Regions from separate parts of the Clostridium senegalense genome, predicted to be linked through region 2. Evidence: riboswitches for the same ligand, from Rfam matches in the RefSeq annotation. Region 2 holds a riboswitch; the other holds the start of a gene.
The links. Region 2 has a riboswitch for cobalamin ahead of KQI36_RS13320 (ABC transporter substrate-binding protein). Riboswitches for the same ligand answer to the same signal wherever they lie in the genome.
Positions count from the first base shown of each region.

Region 1: another riboswitch for cobalamin. It lies ahead of KQI36_RS14815 (ABC transporter substrate-binding protein); the one in region 2 lies ahead of KQI36_RS13320 (ABC transporter substrate-binding protein).

Region 1 is NZ_JAHLNC010000009.1:151,528-159,945, reverse strand. It holds gene KQI36_RS14830 (hypothetical protein) at 1-427, opposite strand, end outside; gene KQI36_RS14825 (methyl-accepting chemotaxis protein) at 716-2,803, shown strand; gene KQI36_RS14820 (sodium-translocating pyrophosphatase) at 2,882-4,897, opposite strand; cobalamin riboswitch at 5,166-5,367, shown strand; gene KQI36_RS14815 (ABC transporter substrate-binding protein) at 5,606-6,613, shown strand; gene KQI36_RS14810 (FecCD family ABC transporter permease) at 6,630-7,676, shown strand; gene KQI36_RS14805 (ABC transporter ATP-binding protein) at 7,678-8,418, shown strand, end outside.
Region 2 is NZ_JAHLNC010000008.1:47,661-56,078, reverse strand. It holds gene KQI36_RS13350 (Type 1 glutamine amidotransferase-like domain-containing protein) at 1-288, shown strand, start outside; gene KQI36_RS13345 (histidine phosphatase family protein) at 565-1,125, shown strand; gene KQI36_RS13340 (cyclic nucleotide-binding domain-containing protein) at 1,176-1,865, opposite strand; gene KQI36_RS13335 (DMT family transporter) at 2,431-2,853, shown strand; gene KQI36_RS13330 (DMT family transporter) at 2,865-3,305, shown strand; gene KQI36_RS13325 (phosphotransferase) at 3,333-4,154, opposite strand; cobalamin riboswitch at 4,351-4,524, shown strand; gene KQI36_RS13320 (ABC transporter substrate-binding protein) at 4,679-5,593, shown strand; gene KQI36_RS13315 (FecCD family ABC transporter permease) at 5,583-6,605, shown strand; gene KQI36_RS13310 (ABC transporter ATP-binding protein) at 6,610-7,365, shown strand; gene KQI36_RS13305 (Dph6-related ATP pyrophosphatase) at 7,376-8,023, shown strand; gene KQI36_RS13300 (MarR family winged helix-turn-helix transcriptional regulator) at 8,152-8,418, opposite strand, start outside.

The DNA.
Region 1 (8,418 bases), on a different contig from region 2:
TGTATTTGCATAAATCTTTAAAATCTTGAAGCCAATGAATTTTTGAAAGCTCTCTTAAATCTATAACCACTCCTGTTGACTTATGTCTTATAAATTCCATATTATATATTGGCGTAACTACAAAGCCTCTTTTACAATCATATATGCAAGATTCAAATTTATCCCAATTATTTTCAAAATATTTCGTCTTAGCAAAACATAATCTATATAAATGAAAAACCATTCCTAATGTAGATGATTTTTTTGCAAACTTATGACTAAAGCATTCCTGTACAGGATATTTTTCTTGCACTCTCTCCCAATATAATTTTTTATTGGTACTCAACCCGTACTTATCTATTACTTTACACTTTTCTTCCCCTAATTCCTCTCTCATAATTTTTTCTCTTTCAGTGTCGTCTAATGTCCTTAATAAATCATTGTTCAAAGCGAAAACCTCCTAAAAGAAATTAAGAATATCTTTTCTTATCTTAATATTAATAATATTCTAACAATTTTTCCAATAGAAAGTATCTATAGTTATATATAAAACTATTCGATTATTAAATATATAAATCATTATCAACAAAATTTTCATTCTCAAATACATTTATATCATTTTTTGTATTATTATATAATTATTTGACTTTTTATAGTATTATAAACTTATATTACATAATTTAAACTCTTATTTTAACTTAATTATAATTAAACTTTAATATTGGAGGAGAACGTTATGAAATCTTTTTTCCCTAAATTTTTTAGGTATAAAAATAACGGTGATTTAAAAAAGAAAAGCATAAAAAATCAAATACTTTTATTACTTTTACCATTAACTATCGGTGCTATGATTGTTATGGTAGGTATATCTTATACTACAGCTCAAAAAATTTTATTTTCTGAAATTGATGAAAAAATGTCTTATCAAACTAATTCTACAATAGAATTTATTAGCAAACTTTTAGATAGACATGGCCAAATTGCAAGAACATTAGCAAGTTCTGCTAAATCATTTAATGGAGATATAAATGAAAACAATTCCCAAAATCTAGTCAAATCATTTATAGAAACTAATAATGAAACTTTTGGTTCAGGTATATTTTATGAACCGTATTTAATAGATAAAAATACTAAATTTTTATCACATTATGGTTATAAGAAAGATGGACAAGTTCTTTACACAAATGTATACTCCAAAGATGACTATACAAAAGACTACTGGTATAAACTAGGTGCTAGTTCTAAAGGGGATTTAATGTGGTGTGAGCCATATTTAGATGAATATACTAATGTTACTATGTTAACATCAGTATGTCCTATTTTACAAAACAATAAACTTTTAGGAGTTGCAACTGCTGACATTGACCTATCTACTATTCAAAAGACTATATCAGAAATTAAAGTAGGAAAGTTAGGAAGAGCATTCTTATTAACATCAAATGGTACTTATATAGCAGATAAAGATTCATCAAAGGTCTTAAAAATAAATATTAAAGAAGATTCTAACGATAGCCTTAAGACAATTAGTAATAACATATTATCTTCTGAATCTGGTAAATCTTCATTTAAAGATGATAATGGAACAAATATAACATTTTTCTCCACTATTCCTGAAACCAATTGGAAACTTGTTATGTGTATACCAGAATCAGAACTTCTAAATCCACTAAGAGTTTTAGCCTTTAAAATTTTTGTAGCTATGCTTTTTGTTATTATTTTAGTAACTATATGTATAACTAAATTAGCCAATAATCTAAAAGTAAGAATATCTAAGGTCAATTCTTTAGCCGAAGCTATTGCAAATGGTGATTTAACTTATAGAATAGATGTAACATATAATGATGAATTAGGCGATATGTCAAATCATCTTAATAAAATGGGTGATAACTTAAAAACTGTAATCGAAAAAGTATCTATTGGCCTTGAACAAGTTGTTTCTACTTCTGAAGAACTAACTGCTAGTGCTAATGAAACTAAAGAAGCAGCTAATCAAATTTCTATATCTATTCAAGATGTTGCTAATGGTGCTGAAATGCAATCTACATCTTTTATTGAAGCTTCTAAAGAAGGTGAAAAACTTCACCATAGAGTTTCTGATATATCTTCATCTATTTCTTCTGTAAGTGCTGCTTCTAACCTTGCCTATGATAAAGCATTAAGTGGTAATAATGTAGTTACTTCAACCATAACTCATATGAAAGACATTAATACCAAAGTATCTTCTTCAGCTCAAATTGTTAATTCTCTTAATGAAAAGTCAATTGAAATTGGTAATATATTATCTTTAATTTCTAACATAGCATCCCAAACTAATCTTTTGGCTTTAAATGCCGCTATTGAAGCTGCGAGAGCTGGAGAAAAAGGAAAGGGCTTTGCTGTAGTTGCTGATGAAATACGAAAACTTGCTGAACAATCTTCAGATGCAGCTAAAAATATTTCTGTTATAATAAATGAAGTTCAAAATGAAATACAAAATGCTTCATTATCAATGAATGACGGGTGCAAATTTGTAGATGAGGGTATGACTATGGTTTTTGAAGCTGGAAACTCATTTGAAAACATTCTACAGGAAGTTAAATCTATTTCTGAGAGCGTAAATGATTTATCTTTTGCTATGGATAAAGTTTTATCAAGTAGTACTATTATGGTACAATCTGTTATTAATTCTTCAGAAATTTCTACTACAACTTCTGCTAATACTCAGAATGTAGCTGCTTCTAGTGAAGAACAAACTGCTCTTATGAATGAAGTTTCTAATGCTTCAGAACATCTATCTCAAATGGCATGTGAACTTCAATTAGAACTTTCTAAATTTGTACTATAAATAAAAAAACTATATCAACACAAAAGACAGGTTTAATTTATTATCAAAACCTGTCTCTTATTTTAATCAAAATTAATATTATTTTAAAAGTATTCCACCATAATTACTTATAACTACTGCAAATACTACTGAAACTATTGTCATAAGTTTTATTAAAATATTCATAGATGGTCCAGAAGTATCTTTAAATGGATCTCCAACTGTATCCCCTACAACTGCTGCTTTATGCGAATCACTTCCTTTTCCGCCATAAGCTCCACCTTCAATATATTTTTTAGCATTATCCCATGCACCACCAGCATTAGACATAAACATTGCAACCATAACACCAGTTCCTAAAGCTCCTGCAATTGTCCCAGCAAGTGCTTCCGCTCCTAACAAGAATCCAACTGCTAGTGGTATAGCTATTGCTAAAATACCTGGTAGTAACATTTCCTTTAATGCTGCATCTGTTGAAATTTCAACACATTTTGCATAATCTGGCTTTTCAGTTCCTTCCATTATTCCTTTTTTCTCTTTAAATTGACGTCTAACTTCTTCAACCATTTTAGTTGCAGACTTTCCTACTGCCTCCATGGTTAATGCAGCAAATAAAAATGGTACCATACATCCTACTAAAAGTCCTGTAAGTGTCAATGGATTTAATAAATTTATACTTTCTAAATTAACAGCCTGAGCATAAGATGCAAATAAAGCTAATGCTGTTAGTGCTGCCGAACCAATAGCAAAACCTTTACCAATTGCTGCAGTAGTATTTCCAACTGAATCTAATTTATCAGTAATCTCTCTAACTTCCTTTGGCATATCAGCCATTTGTGCAATTCCACCAGCATTATCTGCAATTGGACCATATGCATCTACAGAAATGACCATACCTGATGTTGCAAGCATTCCTACTGCAGCTAACGCAATTCCATATAAACCTAAACTTGCATCTTTTGAACCACCTATTAAGAAATATGATAGTAATACTCCTAATGCAATTATCAAAATAGGTACAACTGTAGATTTCATTCCAATAGCAAGACCAGAAATTATATTTGTAGCTGCTCCTGTTTGAGACTCCTGTGCAATAATTTTTACTGGTTTATAATTATCTGATGTGTAATACTCTGTAATTTTACCTATGAAAACCCCAACTAATATTCCCACTAAAACAGATATAAATGGTTTTATAGTATTTAAAATAGTTTTGCTTAAAATCAACGAAAATATTATCATAAGTACTACAGATACATATAGTCCTAAATTCAATGTTTTCTGTGGATCTTTTCCTTTAGAATATCTAACTATAAATATAGCAATTATTGACGCTATTATACCAGCAACAGACACATATATTGGAAACATAACAGCATTTTTTCCTAGTGATACACTTGCTGCGACTCCAAGAGTTAATGCAGATATTAAAGAACCAACATAGGATTCAAAAAGATCTGCTCCCATTCCTGCTATATCACCTACATTATCCCCTACATTATCAGCTATAACAGCAGGATTTCTTGGGTCATCTTCCGGGATTCCAACTTCTACCTTTCCAACAAGGTCAGCACCTACATCTGCGGCTTTAGTATATATTCCTCCACCTACACGTGCAAAAAGAGCTATTGATGATGCACCTAATCCAAAACCTGTAATATATTCTATTTCTAAGTTGAAAATTAAAGATAACATTGCAATACCTAAAACTCCAAGTCCTACAACAGAAAGTCCCATAACTGTTCCCCCAGAAAAAGCTATGGATAAAGCATCTTCTTTTCCTTTAGTAGCAGCTTGTGCAGTTCGTACATTAGCTTTTACTCCTACTTTCATACCTGCATATCCAGCAGCAATTGAAAATATTGCACCTAATATAAAACTTATAGATGTTTTTATATGAAGAAATACTGCAATAGCAATAGCTACTACTAATATAAATATCCCCAAATATCTATATTCCTTCTTCAAAAATGCCATTGCACCTTCACTTATATGGCCTGCAATCTCCTGCATTTTTTTATTTCCCACTTCTTTTTTTGAAATTTCTTTTGATATAAACATTGCAAAAAGTAAAGTTAACACTGATACTATTATTGCAAAAAATAAAAAAGACATAAAATACCCCCTTTAAGTATCATTTTTCCGTAAAACTATTACTAATAGATTTCATAGTAACTATTACTATTTTCTATAAGTATATATTCTTCTTTTTAAAGTTTTCCCCTTTAACATTTATATAAACTTTTTGTAAACTTTTACACTAAATGTAATTACATTTTATAACATATTTTTCAAGATTAAGTTTAAATTTTCTGAATATTATCTTTTTCTATTTATTATGTTATAATCGTGTGGAGCTAATTGCTAAATTATTTTTAAAATTGAATATTTTTAACTTTTTGGTTTAAATGTGATTAATTTCAATTTATTAAAAGGGAAAAGAGTTTAAATCTCTTACGGTCCAGCCACTGTAATGAAGAGCAAATTTTTATTATACCACTGCAAATTATAAATTTAAGTTTGTGGGAAGGTGAACATTTGTGATGAATCTAAGTCAGGAGACCTGCCAATAAGTTCTAAAGTTGCTTACTAGGATAGGTTAATTTTAATTAAATTTAATACATTACATAATTAGTTGTATGTTTTAAAGTTATTTATTACAGTATCTTATTCTAGGATACTGTTTTTTGTTATAGATTTATTATAATTATTAAATTAAATAATAAAACAAATTTAAAATATTTTTATTATTCTAATTATTGCGTTTATAAATATTAAAATATTTATATATATTAATAAAAAGATTACTTAGGGGGATTTTTTATGAGAAAACAAAAAATTTATTCATTAATTCTAGCAGTATCACTAACTGCATCAATTCTTTCAGGCTGTGGTAATACAAATAAAGCTTCAAAAGAAGTTTCTTCAAATTCTGCTTCTGAGCAAAAAAATTATAAAGAAGTTACTGTAAACAATGATTTACCTTCTGGTAAAGAAGATGAAACTTTTTCTACTGCACCAAAAAAAGCTGTTACACTAAGTGGCTTTACAACAGAAATGCTACTTGCATTAGGGCTTGAGGATTCTATAGCAGGATATTCATTTCAAGACAACGAAGTACTACCTGAATATAAAGACGCACACTCCAAACTTAACAAATTGTCTGATTTAATGCCATCTAAAGAAACATTATTAGGTGTTGAACCTGATTTCATAACTGGATGGATGTCTACCTTTACTGAAAATAATTTTAATAATAAATTTTGCAAAGAAAACAATGTGAAAATTTATGTTCCAAAATGTGAAAGTCCTAATGCAACAATGGAAACTGTCTATGAAGACTTTACTAACCTTGGAAAAATATTTAATGTAGAAAAAAATTCAGAAGATGTTATATCTAAAATGAAAAAGGATATTGAAGCTATATCTTCTAAAATACCAAAAGATACAAAACCTGTTAAAGCATTTGTATATGATTCTGGCACAGATAGTCCTTTTACTGCATGTAACGGTTTGCCTACAGATTTAATAAAGCTTGCTGGTGGTGAAAATATATTTAAAGATGGAGAAAAACCTTGGGCTAAAGTAACTTGGGAAGAAGTTGTTAAACAAAACCCTGAGCAAATAATAGTAATGCAATATAATGCAGCTGATGATGTTGAAGAAAAAATAAACTTTTTAAAAAATCATGATGCATTAAAAGATGTAGATGCTATAAAAAACAATAAAATATTTGTATTAGAGCTTTCAGAAGTAGTTGCTGGTGTTAGAAATCCTGGTGCTATAAAAGCTATGGCGGAAAATTTCCATCCTGAAATATTCAAAAAATAAATTGGAGCGTTTTAAAATGAAAAAATTTAAAATAAACATATATATTATCTACACAGCATTAATATTATTTTTAGTATTTTCTATAATAGTTGCTATTAATGTTGGTTCAGTAGATGTGAGCAGTTCTGAACTTTTCAAAATTATAATTAATAAAACATCTGGAAATGATGTCTTTGATAAAACATGGTCCAATTCTGTAGAAAATATAATTTGGCAGTTAAGATTACCGCGAACTCTTCTTGCTGGAATTGTTGGTGCCGGTCTTGCTCTTTCTGGAGTATTAATGCAGGCTTTAACAAAAAATGTTCTTGCTGATCCATATATACTTGGTATTTCATCCGGTGCATCTACCGGTGCAGTTATAAGTATATTACTTGGAAGTAGTTTAGCTATACCTTTTATGTCTATCCATATAGGTGCATTCATAGGTGCATTATTTTCTTCAATATTAGTATTTGTACTTTCAAGTAAAAAAGGTAAATTTTCATCTTCAAGTTTAGTTCTAACAGGGGTTGCTGTGGCATCAGTATTCTCTGCAATAACAAATTTTATTATATTTAAAGCAGAAGATGTAAGAAAATTATATTCAGTTATGTTTTGGATGACCGGGTCTCTTGCTGGATCTAAATGGGATGATGTGCCTTTAGCATTTTTAGTGCTTATAATTTCATCTATTATATCTTTAGTTATTCATAAAACTCTTGATGCAATGCTTCTAGGCGAAGATGCTGCTATAACTTTAGGTGTTAATATTAAACTTTTTAAAAAAATAATAATTGTAACAAGTACATTACTTACTGGAATTATGGTTTCTTTAAGTGGAATTATAGGCTTTGTTGGTCTTATTATTCCTCATATTTGCAGAACAATTGCAGGTTCTGTACATAAAAAGCTTATTCCTTTAACAGTTCTTTTAGGTTCACTATTTTTAATATGGTCTGATATATTGGGTAGAATGATAGGTTCAACTGAGGAACTTCCTATAGGTGTTGTTACCGCAATCATCGGTGCTCCATTCTTCCTATGGTTATTAAGAAAAAGTAAGTATTCTTTTGGAGGTTAAAATGACTAAGCTACATGTTAAGAATTTAAATTATAAACACATATTAAAAGATATAAATCTTGAAATATCTAAGGGAGATTTTGTAGGAATCATAGGTCCAAATGGTAGTGGAAAATCAACTTTACTTAAAAATATATATAGAGTTTTCACTCCAGATAGTGGTGAGGTTTTACTTAATAATAAAAACATAAAAAAATTATCTCATAAAGATATTGCAAAAGATATGTCAGTAGTGGCACAAGAAAATAGACCAGAATTTGACTTTAATGTGCTTGACATGGTGCTTATCGGAAGATTTGCACATAAAGGCTTATTTCAAGATAATACAAAATCAGATATTTCTTTTGCAGAAAGCTGTCTTGAAAAAGTTGGAATGCTTAAATTTAAAGATAGAAGTTTTTCAAATCTATCCGGTGGTGAAAAGCAAAGAGTTTTAATTGCCAGAGCTCTTGCACAACAAAGTGATTTTATGATTCTAGATGAACCAACCAACCATTTAGATATTGGATACCAGCTGCAAATAATGGATATTATAAAAGCTCAAAATCTAACGGTATTTTCAGCAATACATGATTTAAATATAGCATGCTACTATTGTGATAAAATTTTTGTTATGAAAGATGGTGTTATATTAGATTTTGGAACTCCTGAAGACGTATTAAATGAAAAAATAGTTAAAGAACTTTTTGGACTTAATTGTAGTATTGAAAAAAGTTCTGCTACTAACAAATTAAATATAACC
Region 2 (8,418 bases):
ATAGTTATAGGTGTAAGTGCAGGTGCTTTGATTCAATTAAATAATTATTATATATCGCCAGATAAAGACTATCCTGAATTTATATATTTAAAAGGGTTAGGTTTAATAAAGGAAAATTTTTATATTGAGGTTCATTATGCAGAAACTGATATGGAAAATAGCTGTATAAAAAAAGCATTAGAAGAAAAGGCAACTACAGTTTATGCTATTAAAGATACTGGAGGTATAATTTTAGATAGTGATAAAATTAGATTAATTGGGGATGTAACTAAATTTAATAGAGATTAACATGACACAAATAGATGAAAATTAAGTGGACTTATGATTGATAAAAAGTATCAAAATAGGATATGGAAGAATTGTTATCATGAAATTGTTGAAAAATTTAAGGTGTAAGTTAGGAAAAATTAAGTTTTTTACAAGTGTTGTACCTGAAAATATTGTTACAAAAAATTTTATAAAAGTGTGGGTTTTAAAGAAACAAGAGAGGTAATCTAGGATGAAGAGGTTATGGTAATATAATTATAATAGTAGTTAAAAAGCAATATAAAGGGGGAAATCATTATGACTAAAATATATTTTGTAAGACACGCAAAACCAGACTTTAAAATTTTGGATGATCTGACTAGACCATTGACCGATGAAGGTCTTAAAGATAGTGAAAGTTTATGTGAGCTTTTTAAGAATAAAGATATAAATAAAGTGTATTCAAGTCCGTATAAAAGAGCTATAGATACAGTTTTACCTGTGGCACAAATGTTAAATTTAAAGATTAATATTGTAGAAGATTTTAGAGAAAGAAGAATTTGTAATAAATGGCTAGATGATTTTGATAGCTTTGCAAAAAATCAGTGGAGGGATTTCAATTATAAAATTGAAGATGGTGAGTGTTTATTAGAAGTACAACAAAGAAATATAAATGCTTTAAAGAGTATATTAAGAAAAAATAATAATAAAAACATAATTATAGGAACTCATGGTACAGCATTAAGTACTATTATAAACTATTATGATGTAACTTTTAAATATGAGCATTTTGAAAGAATAAAAAATATAATGCCGTGGGTTGTTATGTTAGAATTTGAAGGTGAAAATTTTGTTAAGTTTAAATATATAAGTAATTAACGTAGTAAATAAGCTATAAACTATTTATTTTTAATAGTTTATAGCTTTTATTATTTTTCATTTATATATATATCTCTTGCTAACTTTTTTAGTTCATCCATATTTAAAATTGTTATTAAATTAGAATTTTTTATTATTAAGTTTTTTTCACAAAGATTTCTAATAACTCTATTTAAGTGCCTATAGCTAGAACCTAGAAGCTCGGATATATGGGTTAATTCATCTATTTCAACAGTATTGTTATTGTTAATAGGTAAGGATAATATATAGCTTACAAATCTATTTTCTAATGGATATAACATATTTATTGAGCTAAAAATAGAATTGTTTCTCAGCTTTTTTTCTAAAGAGGATATTATAAATCTTAAGAAAACAGAATCATCATATGCAAGTTTTTTAACTTTATCAATAGGAATTGCTATAAGGTGACATGATTCAATTGTTTTTACAGAACAATCAGCAGCTGAATTATCCAAAAATTCAATATCCCCCATTACCGAAAGAGGTGTTATAAAGCATATAAGTAATGACTTGCCTGTAGAGAGAAGAGTATAAACTTTTGCTTTACCTTTAACTAAGAAATATATATATTTCATATCTTCATTTAGAGTACAAATCATTTCATTTTTGTCAAATGTATGAAGTTCGCAACATAGAGACAAACTTTCATTTAGGTATTTATTTAATGCGTATTTTTCTAAATAAGCATTTATTAATTTTCTGTTTTTAGATTTTTTCAACTAAAACACTCCTTTATATAATTCAAAAATTAAAAAAATTCTATTTAAATCTATTATATAGGACATTTGTCCTATATAATAGATTATTATTTTGATATTATATATCTAATTTGATTAAGTTATAGGGTTCCAAACTGACTTTTAAATTTATGAACTTATCAAATGAGAAAATTTAAGATTAATATTATACTAATAGTTTACAGATTATTTTAGTTAAAAGTTAAGATTGAATGGTTAACAGTTGTGGCTATTACTATTCACTTTGCTCCTAGTAATTCTCAACGTATATTTTTATAAATTTGCAAAGGAAATTATATTATTAGATTAAAAGAAAGTGGTATTACTTTCCTTCTGAACTCTTAATTATTAATTATCTCTTTTTAATTGAAATACTTAATTATGCTTCTATTATCTTTAAACTTTATATGAGTTTAATGTGAGAAGATTTAAACTTCTAGGTTCTTAACTAACTATATTTGTACTTATTTTTCTCAACTGATAACAAAAATTTGATGAATAAGTTTAAATTGGAGCTTGTCTCTATATAGTATTGGGGTGATTAACAATGTATAATATTTTAGCACTTTTTATAGGAAGTTTAATTTCTGTTATGATTACGTTTAATAGTCAATTAGAAGGTAAAGTTGGATCAATGTATTCCCTTATAATAATTCATTTAGTTGGACTAATAGCAATAATTTTAATTATGATAATAAAAAGAGAAAGTGTAAGCATTAAAAGAGATGTTCCTAAATATTTATTTCTAGGTGGTGCTGTAGGAGTAGCTTTAACTTTAAGTAATATTATAACAATAGGGGGAATAGGTGTTACATTAACTACATCGTTGGCTGTATTTGGACAGTTAATATTTTCTTCATGTATAGACCATTATGGCTTGTTTGGAATGAAAAAGTATAAGTTTAATATTAAAAAGTTAATGGGATTTACTATTATAATAGTAGGGTTAATAGTAATGACAATAGGATAGGAGGAGAAAATTTGTATATACTTGCAATAATAGGTGGAGTTTTAACAACCTTATCTATGGTAATTAATTCATCGCTAGGAAAAAGAATAGGAGTATTACAAAGTACTTTAATAAATTATATTGTAGGACTGTTATGTTCTATGATAGTGCTTTTAATTGTAGGAAGTAATGTTGAATTATCTATGGTGGAATTTGAAAATATACCTATATTTGTATTTTGTGGTGGCATTATAGGTGTTGTTATAGTATATACTTCTAATATAATAATACCCAAAATACCTGTGGTTTATAGTATGTTATTACTATTTATAGGTCAGATAGTAGCTGGTATTATAATTGATTTTTTAATAAATAAAAAGATAGAAATTAATAAAATATTAGGTGCCATGGTAGTTACAATAGGAATTTTATACAACTCCAAGGTAGATAATAAGATATGCAGTGATAATTAAAAAACATATATAAAAGACGATAAGTATTTACAAATACTTATCGTCTTTTAAGTCATTATATAGATCTATAAGAACAAGATCGCCACCTTTTTTATAATCATAATCAGATGTTGAAGAGAATGATTTTACATAACTCCAACATATATTCCATAGTTTAACTACAAAAAGATATCTTTTAAATTTAAGATGTAATTCCTGTGAAAAATTATTAAAATAAGACATTAAAAATATTTTTCTAGAATTATCGTCTAGTAGCCAACAAAATGTTGCAATATCATAAAAAATATCCCACATTCCACTAAATTCAAAATCTATTAAAAATACTTCATCATTTTTATAAAGGATATTTGATGGGTTTAAGTCATTATGACATAAACCATAATTTATATCATTACACAAAATGTTTTCAATAGCGTCAAGTTTGCTAATTATAAATATAAATTCATTAGAAAATTTAAAATTGACTTTTTTTAGTATAGTTAGTTTTTTTCTTATTTCATTAAAGGGATTATATATATAATCACATTTTAGGTTGTGCATATTTTTTAATTTGTTAGATAAACTTAAAAGAAATTTTGGGTCTGTACAAGTAGATTCATCTATACGTGAATTTGAAATGAACTCACTTATTATAGTGTAGCTACAAGTATCTTTATAGATTACTTTAGGACATATGTGGTTAAGGTCTAATAAGGTTAAAAGGTTATATTCATAAGTAAAGTTTTTATTTTTATCTTTAAAATTACATTTCAAAAAATAGTTTTTATCATCATAGCTTAACAGATAATTTAAATTATTTAACCCATCAAGTCGGGTTAGTTTAACAGTATTTTTAGCGTTTTTTATCATTAAATCACCTACACAAAATTTAATAAACATATTATAACATATATAACTATTGTAAAAATAAGAAGAATATCAAATTTATATGTAAAATTATTGAATATTTATTATATAATTGTAACTAATACTTAAAAATACTTAACAAATAGACATTGACATAGATATATGTTCATAATATAATAATAATTGTTACAATTATAAAAATTATCATTATATTATAGGTGTTTTTCTTAATAGGGAATGAAGTGAGAATCTTCAACTGACCCAGTAACCGTGAAGCTGACGAAGTTTTATAAGCCACTGCAGTATAAACTGTGGGAAGGTAAAATGGAGGACGAAGCAAAGTCGGGAGACCTGCCTATTAATTGTACTATAGTTCTCTGTGGGTGGAATATTAGGGTACATGTTATGTTATTTTATTTAAAGAGTAAAATAATTTAGTGTATTACGGCATACCTACGGGTGTGTCTTTTTTATTTTGAATAATAAATATAAAATTATTAATAAATATATAATTTGGAGGAAAAATTATGAATAAATCAAAGAAAATTCTATTGGTATTATTATCAGCAATAATGAGTTTAGTCTTATTAGTTGGATGTTCAAGCAAAACTACAACTATGAAAGACAGAGAAGGAAACGAATTCACAGCGCCAGAAAAATTAGAAAAAATAATTTCTACAGCGCCATCAAATACTGAAATTTTAATGGGACTAGGTTTAGGTGATAAACTTGTAGCTGTTGATACATATTCAGCAGATGTTGAAGGAATTAAAAAAGATATAACTAAAATAGATTTTAGAAACCCTGATGCAGAGGCAATTATAGCACTACAACCAGATATTGTAATAGCTTCAGGTCATAATAAAGAAGGAAATGAAGATCCATTTAAAGTTATAAAAGAATCAGGAATTCCTGTTGTATATCTACCAAGCAGTGATAGCGTAGATGGAGTATATGAAGATATCAATTTCTTAGCAGAACTTACTGGAACTAAAGAAGAAGGAAAAAAAATTGTTGACGACATGAAAAGTGAAATAGATAAAATAAAAAAAGTAGGAGAATCAATTACAGATAAGAAAAAAGTTTATTTTGAAATAGGATCAGCATCAGGATTATACAGTTTTGGAAATAATACATTCTTAAATGAAATGATTCAAATAGTAGGTGGAGAAAATATTTTTGTTAAAGAAAATAGCTGGATTGCACCTAGTGAAGAAAATGTAATTTCAGCTAATCCAGATGTTATATTAACAAATGAAGAATATATTCCAAATGCAGTAGAGGGAATTTTAAAACGTCCAGGTTGGGAAAATGTTAATGCAGTTAAGAATAAACAAGTTTATTTAATAAATCAAAACGCATCATCACGTGGAAGCCAAAATATAGTAAAAGCTTTAAAAGAAATGGCTAAAGCTATATATCCAGACAAATATGAAAAATAAAAAATTATTACTAATATTGGCTGTTCCAATAGTATTTTTGGTAATCTGTATGGGAACTTCTATAGGAAGTTCCCATATTGGTATAAGTGATATTGTTTCAATAATTGGAAATAAATTATTTAATATACCACTACAACCAGGGATACAGCCTAAAGATGTATCAATAATTTGGGTTATTAGGCTTCCAAGAGTGATTTTAGCATTTTTAGTAGGTTCAGCATTGGCAGTAAGTGGTGCAGTAGTTCAATCAGTTTTAAAAAATCCATTAGCATCTCCTTATACTTTGGGGGTTTCATCAGGAGCTTCTTTAGGTGTAGGAATATACATAGTTTTACATATTTCAATACCGTTTATAGGCAATTTAGCATTACCGTTTATAGGATTTTTATCTGGTATAATAACAGTATTTTTAGTAATTGCCTTTGCAAGCAAGGTAGATAAAGGTTTATCAAATAGCACTATAATTTTAGCAGGTATAGTATTTTCATTATTTACAAATGCTCTTTTAACAACAATTTCATCATTTTTTAGTGAAGATATAAAAACAATAACGCTTTGGCAAATGGGTTCTTTTGCAATGAAAGGATGGTCATATGTTACAGCAGGCATTCCGTTTTTTATAATAGGAATGGCAATTGTTTTAAGATATTGTAGAGAAATGGATATTTTAAGTTTTGGAGAAGAACAGGCAAAATCAGTAGGTGTTGAAACTGAAAAAGTAAAAAAATTATTATTTGTAGCTACTGCAATATTAACAGGAACTGCAGTGGCGTTAAGTGGTGTAATTGGTTTTATTGATTTAATAACACCACATATGGTAAGAAAAATATTTGGATCTAATCACAAAATAGTAATTCCAATGTGTATAGTGGTTGGTGGTTCATTAATGGTAATTACAGATTTAATTGCAAGAACAGTAGTATCGCCATCAGAATTGCCAGTAGGTGCAATTACAGCACTTATAGGAGCGCCGTTTTTTGGATATTTATACTTTAATAAAAGAAATAGGTGATAATATGCTGAAAATAAAAAATTTATATTGTGGTTACAATGGTTTTGATATAGTTAAAGATATATCTATAGAAGTAAAAAGAGGGCAAAATTTATCGATAGTAGGGCCTAATGGATGCGGAAAAACTACTATGTTAAAGGCAATAGCAAATCTTATAGAGTATAAAGGTGAAATAAATATAGATGGAGAAGAATTAAAGACAATAAAACGAAAAGAACTTGCAAAAAAAATTGCTTTTATGACACAAACATCTGAAATTTATTTTCCTTATACAGTTTTTGAAACAGTAGCTTTAGGAAGATATGCACATTTTGATGGAATATTTTCTAAGCTTTCAAAAGATGATGAAGAATTAGTTTTAAGCTGTATAGAAAATGTAGGGTTATTAGATTTAAAGGATAAAATGATAACAGAGTTATCTGGTGGCCAACTTCAAAGAGTATATTTAGCAAGAGCTTTTGCTCAGGATCCAGATATAATTTTACTTGATGAACCAACAAATCACTTAGATTTAAAATCTCAAATAGAAATATTAGGACATATAAATAAATGGACTAAAGAAAAGAATAAAACGGTAATAGGTGTATTGCATGATTTAAATTTAGTTCAGATGTTTAGCGAAGAAGTAATAATGATTAAAGAAGGACATATTATAGCTAAAGGTAGTTGTAGTGATGTATTAGAAGAGGAAAGACTTAAAGAGGTTTATGGACTGAATATAAAAGAATTTATGGTTAAAGCTTTAGAGAAATGGAAGTAGGAGAAGCATTATGAAAAAGAAATTTATTATGTCATATAGTTGTGGAAAAGATAGTACATTAGCCCTTTATAAAATGGTTAATCAAGGCCATATTCCAAGTGGGTTATTAGTTACAGTTGATGAGAGTCTAAATAGAAGTTGGTTTCATGGAATTCCAGAACCAATGCTAGAAAAAGTTTCGGAATCAATGAATATTCCATTAATGTTAGTAAAGTGTAAAGGAAATCAGTACGAAGCAACTTTTGAGAATGCATTAAAAAAAGCAAAAGAACAAGGCGTAACTACTTGTGTTTTTGGGGATATAGATATTGAGCAACATAGACAGTGGTGTAGTGAAAGATGCGAAAAGGTTGGTATGGAAGCTGTTTTCCCATTATGGCAAGGTAACAGGGAAGAAATAACCTATGAATTTATAGAAACTGGGTTTAAAGCAGTTTTGAAGAATGTTAAATTAGAATATTTGGATGAGAATTATTTAGGAAAGATTTTAACTAAAGATTTAGTTGGGAAAATAAAAGGCACAGGTGCGGATCCTTGTGGAGAAAACGGAGAATATCACACTTTTGTTTTTGATGGACCACTTTTTAAATTTCCTATAGAATTTACTACAAACGGAAATATAACAAATAATGGATATGGTTACTTAGATATAAGATAACATGTTATTAAAAAGTTCGGAATTATATTGAATTAAAAAAATTGCAGAATTCATTTTATAAGATAAAAGATTATAAAATGAACTCTGCAATTTTTTATTATAATTTATTTAAGAAGTATAAGCTTAAATTAATCCTCAGAGCTTATTGCTGTAAGAACTTCCTTTAAATTATGTATAGATAATGCTAACTTGTCTATTTGATCTTCTGATAATGTAGAAAATTTACTTGTTAAAGTATCTAATACTTCATTATATTTTTCATCAAGATATTTTTCACCTTGTGGTGTTAATTCTATATTGATTATTCGTCTATCTTTATCATCAGGAAGTCTAACAACCATTTCTTTTTCAATAAGCTTATTTAGAAGTTTGGTCATATTAGGCATAGATATAAA